DNA from 3 places in the Providencia rustigianii genome. Region 3 is predicted to be linked to each of the others. Evidence: predicted binding sites of a transcription regulator. Region 3 holds the regulator's gene; each other region holds the start of a gene.
The links. The regulator PurR, encoded in region 3, represses purine synthesis genes. The targets are predictions, from matches to a motif close to CANGCAAACGTTTGCNTG.

Region 1 (4,276 bases), 1.1 Mb from region 3:
TCCACGTTTCAACGCTCGGGTCTAACTCTGCTTGAATAACTGACGTTTCCCAGATCCCCGGCAATTGTAAACCGAGCATGATAAAGACTAATCCGTTGAAAACGAATTCAAGCATCGACCACACATTATCCGCTCGTAAACGCATAGCTAAAGGCGCATTGCGGATCACGCCGGATTTTGTAATTGTCATACCTGCGGCGACTGCCGCCAAAATACCAGAAAAACCGATATGCTCTGCAATCATATAGGATGCAAATGGCAGCAATAACATAAAGACGATTTGAGTCGCAGGATCATCCCCACTCCAGCGGCTCATCAAACGAAGTGATTTACTGTATAGCCAAGTAACTGCAACCCCAGCTAGCAAGCCACCGACAGCCACTTTAAAGAATTCAATAGTGACCTCAGATACACTGAAGACCATGGTTCCCATGGCAATGGCTACCGCAAATTTTAGTGCGACTAGCCCTGAAGCATCATTCATTAATGCTTCACCTTCCAGCACACTCATCATGCGCTTAGGAATGCGCCCTTTCCCGACAATAGAGGATAAAGCAACCGCATCCGTTGGTGAAAGTACCGCTGCCAATGCGAACGCGGCAATTAACGGAATACCCGGCATCAACCAATAAATTAAATAGCCAATCCCCACGACGGTCACAAGAACTAAAACCAAAACCAAAATGAATATTTCCCGCCCATTCTGGAAAAACTCGCGAGTTGGGGTTTTCCATCCGTCAACAAACAGCAATGGCGGGATCAACAGAACCATAAACAGTTCAGGGTCAAAAGTGACATGCAACCCAAATTGAGGCCATGCTAATAAAGCACCAATGGCGATTTGAATCAGAGGAAGGGGAATACGGATGGGAAGGACTTTCGTCACAACGCCAGAAACAGAGACAGCCAAGATCAAAATAAGAATAGTAAAGAAAATTTCCATGTTGCCCTTACTTATTGACTCAATGCATACCCTAAATAATGCAACTTAAAGTATAACGCGATAGCCCAAATTTTGCCTGCCGCCGCATAGTAAGAGATAGCACCGTCCAGACCATGATGTTTTCAATCAAGGCAGTAAGTAGCCGAATACATGTTATTTCACCTAATTTACAGCCTTATCTATATTCTATCCTCAACCAGCTATCTGACGGGAAAATAATTTGCACTTTGAGATTAATCGCCATAATCCATTAAAGGGTGGCAAATGCTGCCACCCCATAACTAGAATTACCTTTAAATTGCTAAGCCCGCAGCATAAAACGCTACCAAAAGAACCGCAATAACAACACTTCCGATGTTCAGCTTGCGCCATTCACCAGCAAAAATACGCCCGATAACTAGCGCAGCAAAACCTAACATGATGCCCGTAACAATATTACAAGTTAATACGATGAAAACTGCGCACAGTAAGCCAGACATAGAATCAACGAAATCGTCAAAATCTAACTTAGACACATTGCTCAGCATCAGCAAACCAACATACATCAACGCAGGTGCCGTTGCATAAGCTGGAACCAAATAAGATAGCGGTGATAAGAACAAGATAAATAAGAATAAAACGCCAACAACAACCGCGGTTAAGCCTGTACGACCACCTGCTGCGGTACCTGCGGCAGATTCAATATATACCGCTGCGGGAGAAGCCCCGATAGCACCAGCGAAAATGCTACTCACCGAGTCCGCAGTTAATGCTTTTCCACCATCAATAATTTGGCCGTCTTTATCTAGCAGATTCGCTTGTCCTGCAACTGCACGAATAGTTCCCGTCGCATCGAAAACTGCCGTCATCACTAATGCCAATACGCTTGGTAATACCGCTGCCTGTAATGCGCCCATGATGTCCATACTAAACATCAGAGACAAGCCATCTTCACCCAGCGATGGCAACTTGAAAAAGCCTTGATATTTTACTGCCGGATCAAAAATCAAACCGATAATTGAGATGGCAATAATGACCAATAAAACCCCACCTGGAACACGGCGTTTCTCTAAGCCAAAAATAACCGCTAAGCCAATCAGTGACATTAAAACAGGGAAAGAGGTAAATTCACCCAGCGCCACAGGCAAGCCGGCATTTGGGTTTTTAATTACTAAGCCCACACCGGTTGCTGCGATCAACAATAAAAATAATCCGATGCCGATACCCGTACCATGGGCAACCCCCATTGGCATATTACGTAAAATCCAGCTACGAATACCTGTTACAGAGATAAGAGTGAATAAGCACCCCATTAAGAATACTGCGCCTAAAGCCACAGGAATACTAATGTGCTGACCCAGAACCAAACTAAACGCGGTAAATGCTGTTAATGAGATTGCACAACCAATCGCCATCGGCAGATTTGCCCACAAGCCCATTAATAGGGAACCGAAACCTGCCACTAAACAGGTTGCAATAAATACCGCTGTTGGAGGAAAACCTGCTTGTCCTAACATACCCGGTACGACAATAACCGAGTAAACCATCGCTAAAAATGTTGTTAATCCCGCAATGATTTCGCGGCGTACTGATGAGCCACGCGCTGTTATCTTAAAATATGAATCCAACTTGCAATTGGATGACGCCTGCTGGCTTGCCATGGTCTACCTCTATTATTAATTTTCGAAAGTAATCTATGCCACTAATTTTACTATACAATTTTTATTGTCTAGTTATTTTCACCGACTCACTAAAAACCACGTAAACGATTACTTTTTTAATAAAGTTAACTGAACCGACATATTTTTCGATACAAAATCATGTACTGGATACAGCGCGCAATCGTTTGGCTTTTTGAATAAAATGCGGCAAATTGTGAAGGGCGTAATTATCGTTCTAAAGCGGTGGGTTAATCAAGTGTTTTATGATGCCCATAACAGCGACTAAAAACGTAAACAACGCGACTATCCCTCACAAAAAACAAGCAAATATACTTATTACTCTTCCTTATATACTCTTTGTTTAAATACAATTTTGATTATCTTGCTAGTATTCTCAATCCAAATTTGTTTATTTAAATAAATCATTTTTATAACGTATTATTTTTAATATTTATTAAATAAAAATTAAAAATAATATTACTTTATATAAACAATAACGCTTTTATTAATCCATTTAATTTTTAAAATAAAAATGTCAATTATTACTTCATTATTTAAAGCATCCGAAAAAAGAATTGTAATTCTTTTTTTCCTATTTCTACTCATTTATCTTTTACCTGGGATTTATGCTCATAGCCCATGGAAGCAAGATGAAAACTACAGTTTTGGTATTATCCAAACGATGTATGAAACAGGAAACTGGCTAGTCCCGACGAACGCAGGTGAACCTTTTATGGAGAAGCCCCCAATATACTATTGGGTAGCGACCCTGACTGCACATTTATTCTCCGGTATCATGCCACTTTATGATGCCGCTAGAAGCGCAACACTCATTTTCTCCATAATCAATTTTTCATTTTTTGTTTTACTTGCTCGTCGTTTTTTTAACGCAAAAAATTTATCCGACTCACGAATTTGGATTGCATTTGCTTTATATGCCTGCGCTCCAGGAATATTACGTCACTCCCATGAAATGTTCACTGATGTGGCATTAATGGCGGGAGCAACCATCGGTTTATATGGGTTATTAGGGCTAATTCAACAACAAAAAATTATCGCATCTACTTGCTGGTTATCTCTTGGAACAGTTATTACAATGCTGTCAAAAGGGATATTTATTCCCGGTGTGCTATGGATTAGCTTATTTTTAGCCCCCATATTCCTAACTGAATGTCGACGAAAACAATTTTGGATACCCACCATAATTGCAGGGGCTGTCGCATTATTATTAATTCTTCCATGGCCAATTATTCTTTATCTAAAGCACCCTGAGCTATTCGTAACCTGGTTTTGGGAAAATAATATTGGGCGTTTCTTGGGCTTTTCTGTTGAAAAATTAGGCGCAAAAGCCAACCATACCCGAATACCTGCGGCGATTGCCTTTTTTGCCCTACCTTCAGGTCTGTTAGCGACCGCTTATTTTCTTCGAAATCCACTCAAACGCCTTTTCGATAAAAATGAGTATTTGGTCACTATTTTTCCATTACTGGGTATTGTATTTTTGCAGCTATCCGCCAGTGGTCGAGCGCTCTATTTATTGCCGTTTATTGCACCAATGGCCATTTTAGCCTCACTGGTTATTCAGCAGTTTTCAGATAGACTTCTTCGGCTATTCTCGCACTTTGCTACCATTTTTTGGTCTTTACTGATAATTATCCTGTGGATTTGCTATTTCATTGCCTTATCTAACCAT
Region 2 (4,276 bases), 850 kb from region 3:
GAAGAAGCGATTTAACCATCGCTAAAAATGCGGTAACGGAATAAATATATCTTACATGGGATGCTCATATATTTACATGCGAGTCCGTTACCGCAAAAATTTAAATTTAAATTATAAATAACGTATTAAAACAACAAATTAACAATGAAACTATCATTAATTTAGTGGTAGAGCCTTATGTGGCCCAAAGCATTCATAATGGATATTCTCTTCAGCAACACCCATCTCAACTAATTGTTTTCCTACATACTGCATAAAGCCCACAGGCCCGCAGAAATAGAACTGCATATTAGGCTGTAATACGTTGTCTTTTACATGCGCTAAGTTTAGCAACCCACGGAAATGATAATCTTTCCCTTCGAGATCTTGAGGGAGAGGTTGATTAAACCACACGGCATAATGTCCTTGAGGGTGTTGTTCCATGAGCTGTTTTATTTCATCGCTAAAGGCTTGAACCGTGCCATTTTCTGCTGCATGTAACCAATTCACCGGAGCTTGATGTTGCTGCTCAGTTAAGTGATTAAGCATGCTCAACATAGGGGTTAAACCTACGCCAGCTGAGATTAAAGTGACCGGTGTTTGGCTATCGACATCAATGAAAAAATCCCCGCATGGTGGGGCTAATCGAACAATATCGCCGACATTTAATTCTTGGTGTAAGAAACCAGAAACAATACCTTGCTCTTCACGTTTTACGGCAATTCGGTAGGTTTTACCGTTTGGGGCTGTGGTGAGTGAATATTGACGTATTTCTTGATTTTCAAAGCTATTTTCATTGAGATAAATAGTGATATATTGCCCCGGACGATAATCTGCAACAGCTTTTCCATCGACAGGCGTAAATTCAAAACTGGTGATCACCGAGCTTTCAGCTTGTTTACGGGTAACTTTAAATTCTCGTAAACCATCCCAGCCTCCAGATTTTTCAGCATTTTCATGATAGATAGCAGCCTCACGATTAATAAAAATATCCGCGAGTACGCCATAAGCTCTGCCCCAAGCATCGAGGACTTCTTGTCCAGGGCTGAGTAGTTCATCAATTGCTGCGAGTAAATTTTCCCCCACGATAGGATAGTGCTCAGGCTTAATATTTAAGCTGACGTGTTTTTGCGCAATTTTTTCCACCGCACCAATTAATGCTTCAGGGGTTTCAATATGAATAGCATAAGCGCAAATCGCATTAAACAGAGCTTCTCGCTGTTCCCCATTGATTTGATGAGTCATATTAAAAATATCTTTTAACTCAGGATGCTGCTTAAACATTCTTTCATAGAAATGTGCAGTAAGTTTTGGCCCAGTAGCAGCAATAGCGGGGATGGTAGATTTAATCGTGGCGATGGTTTGTTGATCAAGCATGCAGGTACTCCTGAATTATTTTCATGATTTAATGAATTTATAAACATGTATTTTATATGCAACTTATAATATTTGAGGATAAATGTAAATAATCAAATGCATAAAAAGTTACAGAAATAGCCACATAATTAGAGGTGGTTAACAAAACTAGATATTCATCTCGGAATTATTGAAATAAGCACTATTATATAGTGTGTTGATTAAAGGGATCTGAACGCAAAAAAATTTATGCAATCGTTTGCGCGTATTTTTCCTTAGGGGCTATCTCAACGACGAAAAAGAGTTTACACTGTGGGTCATTAAGTTGATTTGATTGTTACCTTATTGAATTGCTGAGGCAGGAGAAGCGAATGTTAAAGCGTGAAATGAATATTGCAGATTACGACCCACAACTGTGGGAAGCAATGGAAAAAGAAGTAGAACGTCAAGAAGAACATATTGAATTAATTGCTTCTGAAAACTACACAAGTCCACGAGTCATGCAGGCTCAAGGCTCTCAGCTAACCAATAAGTATGCGGAAGGTTACCCAACTAAACGTTATTACGGTGGTTGTGAATTCGTTGACGTGGTTGAGCAATTAGCGATTGACCGTGCAAAAGAGTTGTTCGGTGCTGACTACGCAAACGTACAACCACACTCAGGTTCACAAGCTAACGCTGCTGTTTATATGGCTCTGCTGCAACCGGGTGACACTGTATTAGGGATGAATCTTGCTCACGGTGGCCACTTAACTCACGGTTCCCCAGTCAACTTCTCCGGCAAACTCTACAACATCGTTCCTTATGGCATCGATGAAAGCGGTAAAATCGACTATGACGATATCGCTGCCCAAGCTAAAAAACACCAACCAAAAATGATCATCGGCGGTTTCTCCGCTTATTCTGGTGTCGTTGATTGGGCAAAAATGCGTGAAATTGCAGACAGTATTGGCGCTTATTTATTCGTCGATATGGCGCACGTTGCAGGTTTGGTTGCTGCGGGTGTTTATCCTAACCCAGTGCCACATGCTCACGTTGTTACGACAACAACACACAAAACTTTAGCAGGTCCACGCGGTGGTCTGATTTTAGCTAAAGGCGGTGATGAAGATCTGTATAAAAAACTGAATTCAGCTGTATTCCCTGGTTCTCAGGGTGGTCCTCTGATGCACGTTATTGCAGGTAAAGCGGTGGCTTTGAAAGAAGCAATGGAACCAGAGTTCAAAATTTACCAACAACAAGTTGCTAAAAATGCGAAAGCAATGGTGGAAGTGTTCCAAAATCGCGGCTTCAAAGTTGTTTCTGGCGGTACTGAAAATCACCTGTTCTTAGTTGACTTAGTTGACAAAGATATTACAGGTAAAGATGCGGATGCTGCATTAGGTCGTGCTAATATCACAGTGAACAAAAACAGCGTGCCTAACGATCCTAAGAGCCCATTCGTGACTTCCGGTGTTCGTATCGGTTCCCCTGCGATTACTCGTCGTGGTTTCACTGAAGCTGATGCGCGCGAGCTAGCAGGCTGGATGTGTGATATTCTGGACAACATCAATGATGAAGCGACCATTGAAGCGGTTAAACAGAAAGTATTAGCTATCTGTAAAAAATACCCAGTTTACGCATAATGGCAATTTACTTATAACTTAATCTAAATTAGTTATCTAAACCCGCTTCTACTTTCGTAAAGCGGGTTTTTTGTTGTCGGTCCTAAACCACCACCGAAGATGGTGGCGATTTGAAAATAAGGGAGGAGTGATGGTTATCCCATCAACGCGCTGGTTAGCGATTGATTATTTTACCTACTTTTTTGCTTACAGTATTTTCTTACCTTTTTGGTCGGTATGGCTACAAGGTGAGGGTATTGATGCTGAAATGATTGGGGTATTGTTGGGTATCGGGTTAGCAGCTCGTTTTCTTGGTGCGATGTTCATTACCCCTTTAGTCAAAGAGCCATCAAAATTAATTCTTGCGTTACGGCTGCTGGCCACACTGTCTCTTATTTTTTCTATTGGTTTTGCCTTTGGCTCTCATTGGGCTTGGTTACTATTTGTAATGATTGGATTTAATCTTTTCTTTGCTCCAATGGTTCCTTTAGGGGACTCTCTTGCGGGAGCATGGCAAAAGCAATTTACCTTTGACTATGGCAAAATTCGTGTTTGGGGTTCCATCGCTTTTATTATTGGATCTTCGTTGATGGGATATTTGTCAGGAGTCTGGGGGCATAAATCTATCATGGTCGCACTGATTATCAGTTGCGCTGCAATGTTATTAGGAACGCTACTAAAACCTGCCATTATGCCTGCTGGGGCAGCAAAAACTGATGGTGTCAGCAAAGTTTCTTTTAAACAGCTGATTGCCGATAAAAACGTCGTTAAATTTTTAGTTTGTGTCAGCTTACTGCAAGGAGCTCATGCGGCTTACTATGGTTTTGCTTCGCTGTACTGGAAAGAAGCGGGATATTCAGATTTAGTCATAGGTAATTTATGGTCTCTTGGTGTCGTCGCCGAAGTCATCGTTTTTATGTTAAGTCACCGTTTATTCCGCCGCTGGAGTGCGCGTAACTTACTATTACTATCCGCAGCCTGTGGAATTATTCGCTGGAGTATGATGGGAGCATTTACTTCATTGCCCGTGTTGGTGATGGTGCAAATTCTTCATAGTGGTACGTTTACGGTCTGCCATTTGGCTGCAATGCGCTTTATTAGTGCCCGTAAAGAGAATGAAATTATTCCATTACAAGGTGCTTATTCTGCATTGGCTATGGGAGGCGGGTTGGCAATCATTACCATTATGGTTGGCTATATTTATGAGCGGGTCCCACAGCAGCATGGTGTGGTATTTTTCTTGATGGCTATATTGGCCGTGCCTGCGTTATTTATTAGACCTAAAGTAGAAGCTAAAGGTTAGTGCGTGAAAAACAACAAGGGCGCAAAGTTCTCAC
Region 3 (4,276 bases):
GAATAGTGTAAGTAACTACATAAAAAAACCGTATTAGACTTTAAAATACTAATACGGTTTTTATTACTTGATGTAATTTTAACAAATTACAACAGCAGTAAATTATTCAGAGGCCGCGTCATCCGCAGAACGATATTTATCCGCAGTTTCCTTAATTAGCGTTTGTAACTCGCCACGCTGGAACATCTCAACAATAATATCGCATCCACCAACTAATTCACCATCGACCCATAGTTGTGGGAATGTTGGCCAATTGGCGTATTTTGGTAACTCTGCACGGATATCTGGATTCTGTAAAATATCAACGTAAGCAAAACGCTCACCACAAGAAGATAGAGCTTGCACTGCTTGAGCAGAAAAGCCACAGCTTGGCAGCTTTGGCGAGCCTTTCATATATAATAAAATTGGATTTTCTTTAACTTGGCGCTCAATTTTTTCAATTGTTGTCATTTCTAATTCCTAAAGCATGGGTGCTGATTTTGTAGTCAATTAGCAGTATTACCCGCCTCTTTATATACCGAAATCATTAACTGGAATGACTTCTCGGCACTGTTAAAACATCGTAAACAGCTCAGTGATAGTTTCATACAATATGCCAGTTTTGTAAGGTGATTACTATAGCACTCCTACTTGCTTCACTCAAAAGGTGAAAAGCTGCGTACATTGGTTCTCTTTTGCAAATGTCTATTTTACTGCGCTGTTTTTACAGTGTAATTATGGTTGTTGTTTGTTAATATATTAGCAAATTAATAACACTGAATGCTTTTCCATACTCAATAAAAGCTAAAAGTGGAGAGGTTGCCGAGATAAAACTTGAATATACCCAACAAAAACTTAGTCATTAATAGCATCATGGGATAGGCTTTTTATTCTTAAAAGTTGTATCCTATGATAATAATTAAATGATATATCAAACAGCATAATACGACGTTAACGTTTTAGCTGTAATAATAGAAGTAAGAACAATTTCAGCTCATTTTACGAGCAAACACCCTAAATATTGAATAAAAGCAATCAAGGAGTACGCAATGTCTTTTGAATTACCAGCTCTACCGTATGCTAAAGATGCTTTAGAACCTCATATCTCTGCAGAGACCTTAGAATATCACTACGGTAAACACCATAATACTTATGTTGTTAACCTGAACAACCTAATCAAAGGGACTAAATTTGAAGGTTTGTCTTTAGAAGAAATCATTAAAACTTCTGAGGCTGGTGTATTCAATAACGCCGCTCAAGTTTGGAACCACACTTTTTATTGGCACTGCTTAGCCCCTAATGCAGGTGGCGAACCTACTGGCAAAGTTGCAGAAGCAATCAATAAAGCATTCGGTTCTTTTGCTCAGTTCAAAGAGCAATTCACAGATGCTGCTATTAAAAATTTTGGCGCAGGTTGGACTTGGTTAGTTAAAAAATCTGATGGTAGTCTAGCTATCGTTAATACATCTAACGCAGCAACACCAATTTCTGGTGATGATAAACCTATTTTGACTGTTGATATCTGGGAACATGCTTACTATATCGACTACCGTAACGCACGTCCAAAATACTTAGAAAACTTCTGGGCGCTGGTTAACTGGAAATTTGTTGAAGAAAATCTGGCTTAATTGTAGTTCAGATCTAAAATGATTAAGGGCGAGTATCATACTCGCCCTTAATTGTTTTTCACCTTCAATGGTGGTGAAAAAAGAAATCAAAAAATATGTACGGCAAAAAGAATAATTACAACTAAAGAGCCCATTGCCGCCATTAATCCATATTTAAAATCTGTATCCATGAGTTCCTCTCATTTAAAGTAAAGAAGTTGAAGTAATATTAACCATGCCAATACAACGGTTAATTTAGTATACATCCACAAAAATGCAAAACCAGTGCTTATGTCACATGTTATAACATCAATTATTTCTTTCGTTTTTGCGCTAGATCAGACAAAATCGATAACAAATCGCTAAATTATTGCTTGTAAAGGGTCAATGCATCAATATGCAGGTAATTATTTAACTAGAATTCTTTTAGAGACCAAGTCTGGTCAGGAGTTTTTTCTTCCCATGGCAACGATTAAAGATGTGGCGAAGCGTGCTGGCGTCTCCACCACAACCGTCTCCCATGTTATCAACAAGACGCGTTTTGTCGCTGATGATACAAAGACAGCCGTTTGGGCTGCCATCAAAGAGCTTAATTATTCACCAAGTGCGGTTGCCCGTAGTTTAAAAGTCAACCATACAAAGTCTATTGGCTTACTGGCAACATCAAGTGAAGCGCCCTATTTTGCTGAAGTTATTGAGTCGGTAGAAAATAGTTGCTATGAAAAAGGCTATACCCTAATTTTATGTAACTCCCATAGTAATTTAGGTAAACAAAAAGCCTATCTGCAAATGTTAGCGCAAAAGCGTGTTGATGGCTTATTGGTGATGTGTTCCGAATACCCTGACACTCTTATCAGTATGCTGGAAGACTATCGCAATATCCCCATGGTCGTAATGGATTGGGGTACATCTCGAGGCGACTTTACAGATAGTATTATTGATAACTCTTTCCATGGTGGTTATCTTGCTGGGCGTTACTTAATTGATCGAGGTCATCGTGACATTGGAGTGATCCCTGGCTCCCTTGAAAGAAACACCGGTATAGGGCGGCTTACTGGCTTTAAAAAGGCCATGGAAGAAGCCAAGGTTACCCTAAGAGATGAATGGATCGTTCAAGGGGATTTCGAACCAGAATCCGGCTATAAAGCCATGATGCAAATTTTAAGTAATAAGCATCGCCCTACTGCCGTCTTCTGTGGTGGGGATATTATGGCGATGGGAGCCATCTGCGCTGCTGATGAAATGGGCTTGCGCGTCCCTCAGGATATTTCCATTATTGGTTATGATAATGTGCGTAATGCTCGTTATTTTACCCCTGCATTGACTACCATCCATCAGCCTAAAGAGCGTTTAGGGCAGATGGCATTTACGATGTTGCTCGACCGTATTGTTAATAAACGCGAAGATGCACAGACGATTGAAGTTCATCCTCGCTTAGTTGAGCGTCGCTCTGTCGCGGATGGTCCATTTATTGATTATCGTCGATAAGGATGTCTTATTCAGGACGATAACCATTCAGCGTTGAGGGTTTCACTATCGCCAAGATAATCCAGTAACCAACTCAACGCTGGAGAAGGATTATTCTCTACCCAAGTTAAACAACAAGGGCTCGATGGAAATGGTTGTGATAGCTTTAACTCCACCAACTTCCCTTGTTCACATAATGGTGCTGCACGGTGTTCCGGTACCATTCCAACGCAAAGACCATTCATCAAACAAGTTAATCCACTCTCCCAGTATGGCACCACTAAGCGCCGCTGGTTATCCAGTGCCCATGTATCTCTTTTAGGTAAACTACGTGATGTATCCTCTAAACATAAGCTAGGATATTGACGCATTTGGTCATCAGAAAGCTTGTTTTCAATTTGAGCTAAGGGATGATCAGGACTAGCAACACAGCGCCAAGACATAAATCCCATATCACGAAAACTGTAACGCTCACCAATTGGAGACGCGCGTGTAGCACCGATAGCCACATCCACACGCCCATCAGCTAAGGCATCCCATACCCCATTAAAAACCTCAGGGTGAATAAATAATTCGATGTCAGGAAAATGTCGATAAAAATCCAAGATCAATTGCTCTGTTCGCTGTGGTTTAACAATACAATCCACAGCAATACTGAATTGCCCACGCCAGCCATTTGCCACTTGCTGACACATATGGCGGGTATCAGTCATTTTTTTGATAACTGATCGTCCTTCCTTGATAAAGATAACACCCGCTTCAGTGAGCACAACATCACGATGGCGTCGTTCAAATAGAGGTACAGCAAGCCACTCCTCAATTTGCTTTACAGTATAACTGATTGCAGAAGGCACACGATGCAGCTCTTCGGCGGCACCGCTAAAACTTCCCGTTCGAGCAACAGCATCAATTACTTCAAGTGCATGCGCTGACCACATACGCGTTCCTTTCAAAATATTTGATAACAGAGTCCAAATATTACCGTTTCACAATGTAAAAAAACAGCCTATACAATAAGATAATCGTTAACATTATTTCAAATATTAATTAAGTAAAATACTATGACCAATACTGCGACAAAAAACTCTTCCGGTTTTCTGATTTACCTTGCAGGGTTAAGCATGCTAGGTTTTTTGGCCATCGATATGTATCTGCCTGCCTTTGGTGCTATGCAAACATCCCTGAATACAACTGAAGGTGCTATCAGCGCTTCACTCAGTATT

Region 1: EL244_RS02795 (NCS2 family permease) is a predicted target of PurR. The motif match lies at 2,758-2,775, and genes of this name have one in related genera.
Region 2: glyA (serine hydroxymethyltransferase) is a predicted target of PurR. The motif match lies at 1,584-1,601, and genes of this name have one in related genera.

Annotation. Positions count from the first base shown of each region.
Region 1 is NZ_LR134396.1:619,160-623,435, reverse strand. Features, by position in the region: gene EL244_RS02800 (Na+/H+ antiporter) at 1-943, opposite strand, end outside; gene EL244_RS02795 (NCS2 family permease) at 1,237-2,583, opposite strand; gene EL244_RS02790 (ArnT family glycosyltransferase) at 3,116-4,276, shown strand, end outside.
Region 2 is NZ_LR134396.1:2,542,275-2,546,550, reverse strand. Features, by position in the region: gene glnB (nitrogen regulatory protein P-II) at 1-15, shown strand, start outside; gene hmpA (NO-inducible flavohemoprotein) at 157-1,356, opposite strand; gene glyA (serine hydroxymethyltransferase) at 1,707-2,960, shown strand; gene EL244_RS11730 (3-phenylpropionate MFS transporter) at 3,091-4,242, shown strand.
Region 3 is NZ_LR134396.1:1,696,878-1,701,153, reverse strand. Features, by position in the region: gene rnt (ribonuclease T) at 1-6, shown strand, start outside; gene EL244_RS07850 (Grx4 family monothiol glutaredoxin) at 103-450, opposite strand; gene sodB (superoxide dismutase [Fe]) at 1,029-1,607, shown strand; gene purR (HTH-type transcriptional repressor PurR) at 2,049-3,074, shown strand; gene punR (DNA-binding transcriptional activator PunR) at 3,086-3,991, opposite strand; gene punC (purine nucleoside transporter PunC) at 4,115-4,276, shown strand, end outside.